DNA from 2 places in the Rhizobium sp. BT-226 genome. Region 2 is predicted to be linked to the other one. Evidence: predicted binding sites of a transcription regulator. Region 2 holds the regulator's gene; the other holds the start of a gene.
The links. Region 2 encodes LexA, which represses DNA repair genes until DNA is damaged. Its sites were predicted from a motif close to TGTTCNNNNTGTGTTCNG; they were not measured.

Region 1 (5,202 bases), 420 kb from region 2:
CTGCTCGCGCACCGTCTGGAAATTGGCGATCGCGGCCGGGCTGTTCAGCGACAGTGGGCTTGGAATGCCGGAGGAGCGCGACCAGAAGGCGGGGAATTCCTCGCTCTCATAGGTGACGACGGGCACGCCGCGGGTTTCCAGCACTTCCAGCGTCTTTGGAATGTCGAGGATCGCCTTGGCGCCGGCGCAGACGACGATGACGCCGGTGCGCGCGAGTTCCTCGAGATCGGCCGAGATATCGAAGCTTTCCTCGGCGCCGCGATGGACGCCGCCGATGCCGCCTGTGGCAAAGACACGGATGCCGGCGCGCGCCGCCGCAATCATCGTCGCCGCAACCGTGGTGGCGCCGGTGCGGCGCTCGGCGATGGCGAAGGCGAGATCGGCGCGCGACACCTTCATCACTTCGGTCGCCTTGGCGAGTTGCTCCAGTTCCGCAGCTTCAAGGCCGATGTGCAGCGTGCCGTGAATGACGGCGATCGTTGCCGGCACCGCACCCTGTTCGCGAATAATCGCCTCGACGCTGCGGGCCATCTCGATATTGCCGGGATAGGGCATGCCGTGGGTGATGATCGTCGATTCCAGCGCCACCAGCGGCGCGCCGCGCTGCTTGGCGCTGGCGACTTCCTTCGAATAAGCGATCGGCAAAAGAGGGGAGACGGGCTTGGTCATGGTCTTGTCCTGTGATCGACAGAGCATGATGCCGAAGGTGTGAGTGGTTTTCGGACAACATCATGCTCAACTATAGTTAGCCGCTTCAATGCAGAATTCTGACCTTGGGAACAAGGGCGAGCACCTCATTCAGCAGATCGGGCGTCAGATTTTCGTTGACGGCGTGCTGCGACTGCACGGTCAGTATGGCGGCCGCAGTGCCGTGGCGGACGGCTTCTTCGAGCGGCAGGCCTGATATCAAGGCAGCGAGTGTGCCGGCAGCAAGAGAATCGCCGGCACCCGTGACATCGGCGACGGTGTCGGCGATCGGCGGCTGCAGCGTCACGGCGCTGCCATCGCAAAACGCGACGAGCTCGCGCCGGCCGCGGGTGACGACGGCGTTCCTGATGCCGATCTCGTTCAGCAACGGCGGCCAGCCCGCAGCCTCTTCCGGCCGCTCACCGGCAAGGGCGGCAGCTTCAGCCTCATTCAGAAACAGGTAGTCGATATCTCCGATGCAGGGCTTCAGCCTGACGACCTTGGCCGGCGAGATGGCAATTGCCGCAACGGGCTTGTCTAGCGAGCGTGCCTTGGCGACGATCGCCGCGATCGTCTCTTCCGGCAGGTTGGCGTCGAAGAGGATGAAATCATGCGCGGCGAAGGCCTCCCGCACCCAGCGGATGGAGAGACGTCGCGGCACGAAGAAGCGGTAAAGATCCATGTCGGCGAGGGCGATCACCAGATTGCCGTCCTTCTCGATGATCGCCGTGTAGCTCGGCGTCTTGCGGTCCAGGAAGACGAAGGGCCGGTCGTCGATGCCGGCGAAATCGGCAGCTTCTCCGACCGTCTCGCCCATCGGATCGCCGCCGCGCGGCGAGATCATCGTCACCTGAAAACCGAGCCTCGCCAAGTTGCGCGCCGCATTGAAGCCACCGCCGCCCGGTTCCTCGAACCAGGTGCCGGGATTGCTGGCGCCAGGCGCCGTCTCACCGGAGATGCGGCCGCGCCGGTCGACATGGGCGCCGCCGAGAACAAGAATCTTTTTCTTCATCCGATCCGCTCTCCCGATGCCCGAAGGACGAATCGATACGGTGCGCCACGTCGCGGTTGAGTCGACACTTTTGGCCTAAGCCGTTGCTTTTCATTGATAAAACAAATGCAGAACACGTGTCGTTTTACCTTTTTCTTTCAACTGTTTGATCGCCTATTGCGAGATTGGAACAAATAGGGTACAAACTCGACATTGCTTGAGCGGCTTCAATAACCTAAAGGTGGATCGGATGTCTCAGAATTCATTGCGGCTGGTAGAGGACAAATCGGTGGACAAAAGCAAGGCGCTTGAAGCGGCACTCTCACAGATAGAGCGGTCGTTCGGCAAGGGCTCGATCATGAAACTCGGCTCCAACGAGAATGTTGTCGAGATCGAGACGATCTCGACCGGCTCGCTTGGCCTCGATATTGCACTCGGCGTTGGTGGCCTGCCGAGGGGCCGCATCATCGAAATCTACGGGCCGGAAAGCTCCGGCAAGACGACGCTTGCACTACAGACGATTGCCGAAGCGCAGAAGAAGGGTGGCATCTGCGCCTTCGTCGATGCCGAACATGCGCTCGATCCCGTCTATGCCCGCAAGCTTGGCGTCGACCTGCAGAACCTTCTGATCTCGCAGCCCGATACCGGCGAGCAAGCGCTCGAAATCACCGATACGCTGGTGCGCTCCGGCGCCGTCGACGTTCTCGTCGTTGACTCGGTCGCCGCACTGACGCCGCGTGCCGAAATCGAGGGCGAGATGGGCGATAGCCTTCCCGGTCTTCAGGCGCGCCTGATGAGCCAGGCGCTGCGTAAGCTCACCGCTTCGATCTCCAAGTCGAACACCATGGTTATCTTCATCAACCAGATCCGCATGAAGATCGGCGTCATGTTCGGTTCGCCTGAGACGACGACGGGCGGCAATGCGCTGAAATTCTATGCCTCCGTGCGCCTCGACATCCGCCGCATCGGCGCGGTCAAGGAACGTGAAGAGGTGATCGGCAACCAGACCCGCGTCAAGGTCGTCAAGAACAAGATGGCGCCGCCCTTCAAGCAGGTCGAGTTCGACATCATGTATGGCGAGGGTGTTTCCAAGACCGGCGAACTGGTCGATCTCGGCGTCAAGGCCGGCATCGTCGAGAAGTCAGGCGCCTGGTTCTCCTATAACAGCCAGCGTCTCGGCCAGGGCCGTGAAAACGCCAAAACCTTCCTGCGCGACAATCCGGATCTCGCCCGCGAGATCGAACTGTCGCTGCGCCAGAATGCCGGCCTGATCGCCGACCGCTTCCTGCAGAATGGCGGACCGGACCCGGATGACGGCGATGGCGATGCCACTGCGGAAATGTAATTTTCGCGCTTGAACTCATCGGACAGTTCCAACCGGCCGCATTCCTGATGAGAATGCGGCCGGTTTTGTTTGTCTGCTGGACAGTGGCGGGGGCGAACGTTAAAAGCCGATGGATTTAAATTTACCTGCCTCGGGCAGCATTGAAGGGCATAGCATGAGCGGCGTGAACGATATCCGGTCGACCTTCCTCGACTATTTCAAGAAGAACGGCCATGAGATCGTCCCGTCGAGCCCGCTCGTGCCGCGCAACGACCCGACGCTGATGTTCACCAATGCCGGCATGGTGCAGTTCAAGAACGTCTTCACCGGCCTCGAAAAGCGTCCCTATTCGACGGCGACGACGTCGCAGAAATGCGTGCGAGCCGGCGGCAAGCACAACGACCTCGACAATGTCGGCTATACTGCACGCCACCTGACCTTCTTCGAGATGCTCGGCAACTTCTCCTTCGGCGACTATTTCAAGGAGAATGCGATCGAGCTTGCCTGGAAGCTCGTCACCGAAGGCTTCGACCTTCCGAAGAACCGCCTGCTGGTAACCGTCTATTCCGAGGACGAAGAAGCAGCAGCGCTTTGGAAGAAGATCGCCGGCTTTTCCGACGACAAGATCATCCGCATCCCGACCTCTGACAATTTCTGGCAGATGGGCGATACAGGCCCCTGCGGCCCATGCTCGGAAATCTTCATCGACCAGGGTGAGAATGTTTGGGGCGGCCCTCCGGGCTCAGCGGAGGAAGATGGCGACCGGTTCCTGGAATTCTGGAACCTCGTCTTCATGCAGTTCGAGCAGACCGAGCCTGGCGTTCGCAACCCGCTGCCCCGTCCGTCGATCGACACCGGCATGGGTCTGGAGCGCATGGCCTGTATTCTCCAGGGCGTCCAGAGCGTATTCGATACCGACCTCTTCCGCACGCTGACCGGCACCATCGAGGATACGATAGGCGTCAAGGCGGAGGGCAGCGCCAGTCACCGTGTCATCGCCGACCACCTGCGCTCCTCTGCCTTCCTGATTGCTGACGGCGTGTTGCCTTCAAATGAAGGCCGCGGCTATGTGCTGCGCCGTATCATGCGCCGCGCCATGCGCCATGCGCAGCTTCTCGGCGCCAAAGAACCGCTGATGTACAAGCTGCTGCCGACGCTGGTGCAGCAGATGGGTCGCGCCTATCCGGAACTGGTGCGTGCCGAGCCGCTGATATCAGAAACGCTGAAACTCGAGGAAAACCGCTTCCGCAAGACGCTGGAGCGCGGCCTATCGCTTCTCTCCGACGCGACTGCGGACCTTGCCAAGGGCGACATGCTTGATGGCGAGACCGCCTTCAAGCTCTACGATACCTATGGTTTCCCGCTCGACCTGACGCAGGATGCGCTACGCGCCCGCGAGATCGGCGTCGACATCTCCGGCTTCACCGATGCGATGCAGCGGCAGAAGGCGGAAGCCCGCTCGCATTGGGCCGGTTCAGGCGAAAAGGCGACCGAGACCATCTGGTTCGAGCTCAAGGAAAAGCACGGCGCGACCGAATTCCTGGGTTACGACACCGAGACGGCTGAAGGCGTGGTGCAGGCGATCGTTAGGGACGGCGCTGTTACGGCCCAAGCTATGGCCGGCGACAAGGTACAGATCGTCGTCAACCAGACGCCGTTCTACGGCGAATCCGGCGGCCAGATGGGCGATACAGGCGTGATCTCGTCCGATCACGGCAAAATCGAGATTTCAGACACGCAAAAGAGGGGCGAAGGCCTGTTCGTGCATCAGGGTACTGTCATCGACGGTGTGGTCAAGGACGGCGATGCGGTCGTGCTTACGGTCGATCATGCCCGTCGTTCGCGGCTGCGCGCCAACCACTCGGCGACCCACCTGCTGCATGAGGCGCTACGCGAGGTGCTCGGCACGCATGTGGCGCAGAAGGGGTCGCTGGTCGCGCCCGAGCGCCTGCGCTTCGACGTTTCGCATCCGAAGCCGATGTCGGCCGAGGAGCTGAAGTTCGTCGAGGATATGGCAAACGAGATCGTGCTGCAGAATTCGCCGGTTACCACGAGGTTGATGAGCGTCGATGATGCGATCGCTGAAGGCGCGATGGCGCTGTTCGGCGAAAAATACGGCGATGAAGTCCGGGTTGTCGCGATGGGCGAGGGTGTACGCGGCGCCAAGGCCGGCAAGCCCTATTCGATCGAACTCTGTGGC
Region 2 (5,202 bases):
TCGGAAGGTGCATTGTCGGGGTCCTGATGGGTTTCGACGAAGACACCGGCAATGCCGGCAGCCACCGCTGCGCGCGCCAGCGTTTCCACGAATTCCCGCTGACCGCCGGAGGATTCGCCCTGCCCGCCCGGCTGCGCCACGGAATGGGTCGCATCGAAGATAACGGGGGCGCCCATCGCCGCCATGATCGGCAGCGAGCGCATGTCGGAGACCAGCGTATTGTAACCGAAGGAGGCGCCGCGCTCGCACAGCAGCACGTTCGGATTGCCGCTGGCATTGAGCTTCTTCAAGACGTTCTTCATATCCCAGGGAGCGAGGAACTGACCCTTCTTGACATTGACGACGCGGCCGGTCTTGGCGGCGGCGATGAGGAGGTCGGTCTGGCGGCAAAGGAAGGCCGGAATCTGCAGGACGTCGACGATCTTTGCCACCTCCGCGCATTGCTCGGCGGTATGGACGTCGGTCAGGACAGGAAACCCGAATTCCTTCTTGAGGTCGGCAAAGACCTCCATGCCCTTTTCGATGCCGATACCACGTTCGGCCGACAGCGAGGTCCGGTTCGCCTTGTCGAAGGAGCTCTTGTAGACGAGGCCGATGCCGAGCTTTCCGCAAAGCTCTTTCAGCGTGCCGGCAACCATGAAGGCGTGGTCGCGGCTCTCCATCTGGCATGGACCGGCAATCAGCGACAGGCGGCCGGTATTGGAAAAGGTGACCTGGCCTTGGCCTTCGCCGATCCTGACTTCGGAATTCGTATCAGTGCTCATCGTGTTTCCTCGAAGGCGAAGAGCGTGCCCTGCCCGGGCGCGGGCTTCACCAGAATGCGGTTGTTCTTGCGCGTGTATGTCACCCCGTTAGCAGCCAAATGCGCTTCTGTCACGGCAAGATCGGCGACAGTGAAGAGGATTGCCCGGCCGCGTAGGCCGCGATCGGCGGATGAGCCACCAATGTCGAAATAGGCCTCCAGCCCTTCTGGCGTCATCAGGCTGATTTTGGCATTCGATGCCGCGATATTGACGCCGAAACCGGTTTTCTCGACTGCCGATTGCGCCACGGCAAGGCTGACGAAGGCAGCGAAGGCGGCCGGCTCCGGCGTGCAAAGCGCGATCTCGACTATGCCGGTGACGCCATTGGCATGTGTTTCAAGCGCGGCGCGGTCGGCCGGCAGCGGATTGACGCGCTCGACGGTGAAAAGCAGGAGATCAGGCGCGCGCAGGTCGCCGGCAAAAGCCAGCTTGAAGCCGGCGATCGTCTCGGAACCGTCCGGCATCGTCATCGGCCGGGTGAACTGCAGCATCTCGCCGGCGCTCGATCCGTTGCCGACGAAGTTTTGATGATCGATGCCGCCAGCCTTGCTGCCGAAGGCCAGTCCCGAAAGCCCCTCCTCGCCGCAGCGGAAGCGGAAGGCCTGGTTGCGGGCAGTGAAGACATTGCCTTGCCGCGCCGATGCCTCGCTCTCCTCGACGCTCGCAACCCCGAGCGGCTCCAGATAGGTCTTATCGGCAAAAAAGACGCAGGCATTCTCCGTTCCGAAGGGATGGCGCGCATCGGAGGCAACGGTGAAGCCGAGCTTGCCGAGCCTTTCGCGCGCCAGATCGATATTGACGACCGGCAGCACGACATGATCCAGCGGGTGCGGTTTGGCGGAATGCTCGTTCATCATGTCCCTCCTGGAAAGGTCAAGAGATGTGCAGCGCGACCTTCAATACAAGACTTGTGTCCCAATCCGGCGAATGAAAATAAAAATCTCAACGAGTTGGCGCCAAGTTTTACGGAAATTTAGCTACTTGCGGAACACATATGGAACATATAGTGTCTGTTCTGGATTTGTTTCAATCACGAGGTCACAACGTCGATGCTCACGCGCAAACAACAGGAGCTTCTCCTCTTCATTCATGAGCGCATGAAGGAATCCGGCGTTCCGCCATCTTTCGACGAGATGAAGGATGCCCTGGACCTCGCCTCGAAGTCCGGGATTCATCGCTTGATTACAGCGCTCGAGGAGAGAGGCTTCATTCGCCGCCTACCGAACCGCGCCCGCGCGCTCGAGGTCATCAAGCTTCCGGAGGCCTACAGCCCCAGTATCCAGCCCCGGCGCGGCTTTTCGCCGAGCGTCATCGAGGGCAGCCTCGGCAAGCCACAGCCGGTCGCCGCCCCTGCTCCTGCAAAGCCCGTCGCCGACAACGGCAATTCGGTCTCCGTGCCGGTCATGGGCCGAATCGCTGCCGGTGTTCCGATCTCGGCGATCCAGAACAACACCCACGACATCGTCGTTCCGGCCGACATGCTCGGCTCCGGTGAACATTACGCGCTGGAGGTCAAGGGCGATTCGATGATCGACGCCGGCATCTTCGACGGCGACACCGTGATCATCCGCAACGGCAGCACTGCAAGTCCCGGTGATATCGTCGTTGCCCTCGTCGATGACGAGGAAGCGACGCTGAAGCGCTTCCGGCGCAAGGGCGCCTCGATCGCGCTAGAAGCCGCCAACCCGGCGTACGAGACCCGGATCTTCGGGCCGGACCGCGTCAAGGTACAGGGCAAACTCGTCGGCCTCATTCGCCGCTATCACTGACATTGGCCAGGCCGGTTTCGGTAAAACTGTTGCTGCGCCAGTCATAGGCGCGATGGCGCATCCATGGCCGCGACAATGCATCGAATGCGGTTGCGACCTCCGGGCCGGCATCCGTGAAGCGCAACTCGATGGAACCGCTCCTGCGAAGCGTCTCACCGGTGAAGAGCGTCGCGCCTGAGCGGCAGCTGTTTAAGCGAAGGCGGACCGACGTCACGACGATATCGGCGGCGTCGCATGCCGAGCCTAGATAGGCGGCATTGTCGATGACGGTTACCACCTGACCATTGCCAAGCCTTGATGTGCACCAGGCCTTCTTGACGCAGGAAAAGCGGTTTGCGTCACCGCCCGCTGCGGCGGCCCGCATCGCGGTCCTTGCTTCGTTTTGCTGATCGCGGGAAAGCCCGACGCGGCGATCTTCTCCCTCCGGCGGGATAGCAGGACCGTCCAGCATCTTCGGCGGATCATGCTTCTGCAGGACCAGCGCTCTCTGCCACTGGTCGAAGATGAAATCCGGCGGTCTTTCACGGTTGGAAGCCATTGCCGCCGCCTCGACGATTGCGACGAGACTACCATCCTCCGAAATCACCAGATCCGGCGGCCGGGGAACCGGCAGAAGCAGCAGGATGAGCGTCGCGACCGCGATAATCGATGTGCCGATATGGCGCAACCGGGTGCGGAGCAGCGTCAGCAGCAGAAAGCCTGCCACGGCGACGGTGAAATACCAGGCGGGCAAGCGGCCGACGTCGATATTGCCATTCCAGCCGGACACCGTCTTTGCGACCGCGATCACCAGATCGAGGCCGAATCCGACGATCTTCCAGGCCCAAACATCCAAGCCGAAAGGCATGAGCAGCATTGCCAGCAAGCCGGCCGGCATAATGATGAAGGAGATGATCGGCATTGTCGCGAGATTTGCCGGCAGGCCGTAGGCGGTCAGGCGATGAAAATGCTCGATCGAAAACAGCGCGGTGGAAAAACCGCCGATCAACGAGGTCAGGAAGACGCCGCCGAAGAAGCCCGCAACGGTAACGAAGGGCCTGATGATCGGCAGCTTCAGGAAAGCGTTTTCGCGGACCCGCCGATCCTTCCACAGCTGATAGCCAGAGACCAGCGCCAATGTGGCGGCAAAAGACATCTGGAAGCTCGGACCCAAGACCTCGGACGGCGAAATGACAATGATGACGTGCGCGGAGAGAGCGACATTGCGTAGGCTGATCGACGGCCGGTCGAAGAAGACGGCGATCAACATAATGGCCATCATGATGAAAGCGCGTTCGGCAGAGACCGCAAAGCCGGAGATCAGGAAATAGGCGGTGACGGTGATGAGCGCGCCGGCGGCGGCAATCTTCTTCGTCGGATAGGCCTCGGCGACACCGGGAAAGAGGCTGAGCAGCATCCGCAAGCCGACGAAGAAGATTCCGGCCGACAGCGCCATGTTGAGACCGGAGATGGCGATGATATGCGCCAGACCGGACTGGCGCAGCGCTTCCGTCGTCGCATCCGAGATGGCGCGCCGCTCGTCCGTCACCAGAGCAGCGGCAAAAGCGCCGGTGTCGCCGGGCAGGATCGACCTTATGCGGTCGCCGATACCGCTGCGCAGCCGGTAGAGCCATTCCAGCAGCGCTTCGGTCGTCGATCTGGCCGCCTGCGGACCTGCCTGCACATCGACCTTCGTCGGCGCACCGTAGAAGAAGCCGTTGGCGCCGATGCCATCGAAATAGGCACCGAAGGAGAAGTCGTTGAGCCCGGGAAGCGCTGGGCCTGCCGGCGGCGTCAGCCGCGCTCTGCCAGTGATGATATCGCCGATCTCGAAGGCCACGTCCGCGCCGCGGGCGATTGCGGTGATGCGGTCCGGCGGCCGCTTCACCTGTGGCGCCTCAGTGCCGGTAACGGCAAGAATGTAGCGCCACCGCCCGCGATCATCACCTTCGCGCCGCTCGACACGGCCGGTCACCGTCGTCGTCACGGCGGAATCGAGGATCACGGTGGAAGCCCGCCGGCTCTCGAACTGCGCCGTGACCATGCCGCAGGCCACGAGTGAAAGCGCCAGCAGCGTTGCCCGCACTGCCGCCCGGCTGCGGCCGGCGATGAGAACCGCCACGGTCAGCGCCAACAGGCAGAGCAGTGATGCAACGAGAGGAAAATCCGATGCCGCGAGAAACCAGCCGGCTGACCCGGCGCCGAGGAAGACCGGCGAAAACAGCAGCAGGCGGCCATGGTCTACCTCCTCGCCCAGCATGCGCATGCCGGCACGCAGCAATTGCGAGGCTGCGGCCGGCAGCCGGTGGCGCAATGGTGTCTCCGACTGCGTCCTTGTCGCTCGCGTCACCACGACAGGTGGTGAAAAACTGGAGGAGTCGGCAGGGCCTTCGCCCGCTTCCGGCCGCAATTCGACTGTCGTCAACTCCTGCATGAACCGCCCAAGCCCGGCTGCGAAGGCGGCCAGAATGCAACCTCCAATCAAATCCGGCAAGCATAATCGATTGAAATATGAGGGAAAATCGCGAGCGCCAAAAGACCAGTCGAATCATCGGCTTCCGATATGCATGCGGCTCATCGCTGCAGTGCCTAAAAGGTGATACCGCAATGCACAAAATGCCATCACGGTAACTTGGCATTAGCTTCGCGAT

Region 1: a site for LexA is predicted at 1,865-1,882, ahead of recA (recombinase RecA). Genes of this name have one in related genera too.

What each region holds. Positions count from the first base shown of each region.
Region 1 covers NZ_JAOYTI010000001.1:701,834-707,035, reverse strand. Annotated here, with positions in the region: gene OIU37_RS03720 (pseudouridine-5'-phosphate glycosidase) at 1-669, opposite strand, end outside; gene OIU37_RS03715 (carbohydrate kinase family protein) at 755-1,699, opposite strand; gene recA (recombinase RecA) at 1,929-3,023, shown strand; gene alaS (alanine--tRNA ligase) at 3,178-5,202, shown strand, end outside.
Region 2 covers NZ_JAOYTI010000001.1:280,483-285,684, reverse strand. Annotated here, with positions in the region: gene kdsA (3-deoxy-8-phosphooctulonate synthase) at 1-764, opposite strand, end outside; gene OIU37_RS01630 (VOC family protein) at 761-1,657, opposite strand; gene lexA (transcriptional repressor LexA) at 1,853-2,572, shown strand; gene OIU37_RS01620 (ComEC/Rec2 family competence protein) at 2,553-4,985, opposite strand.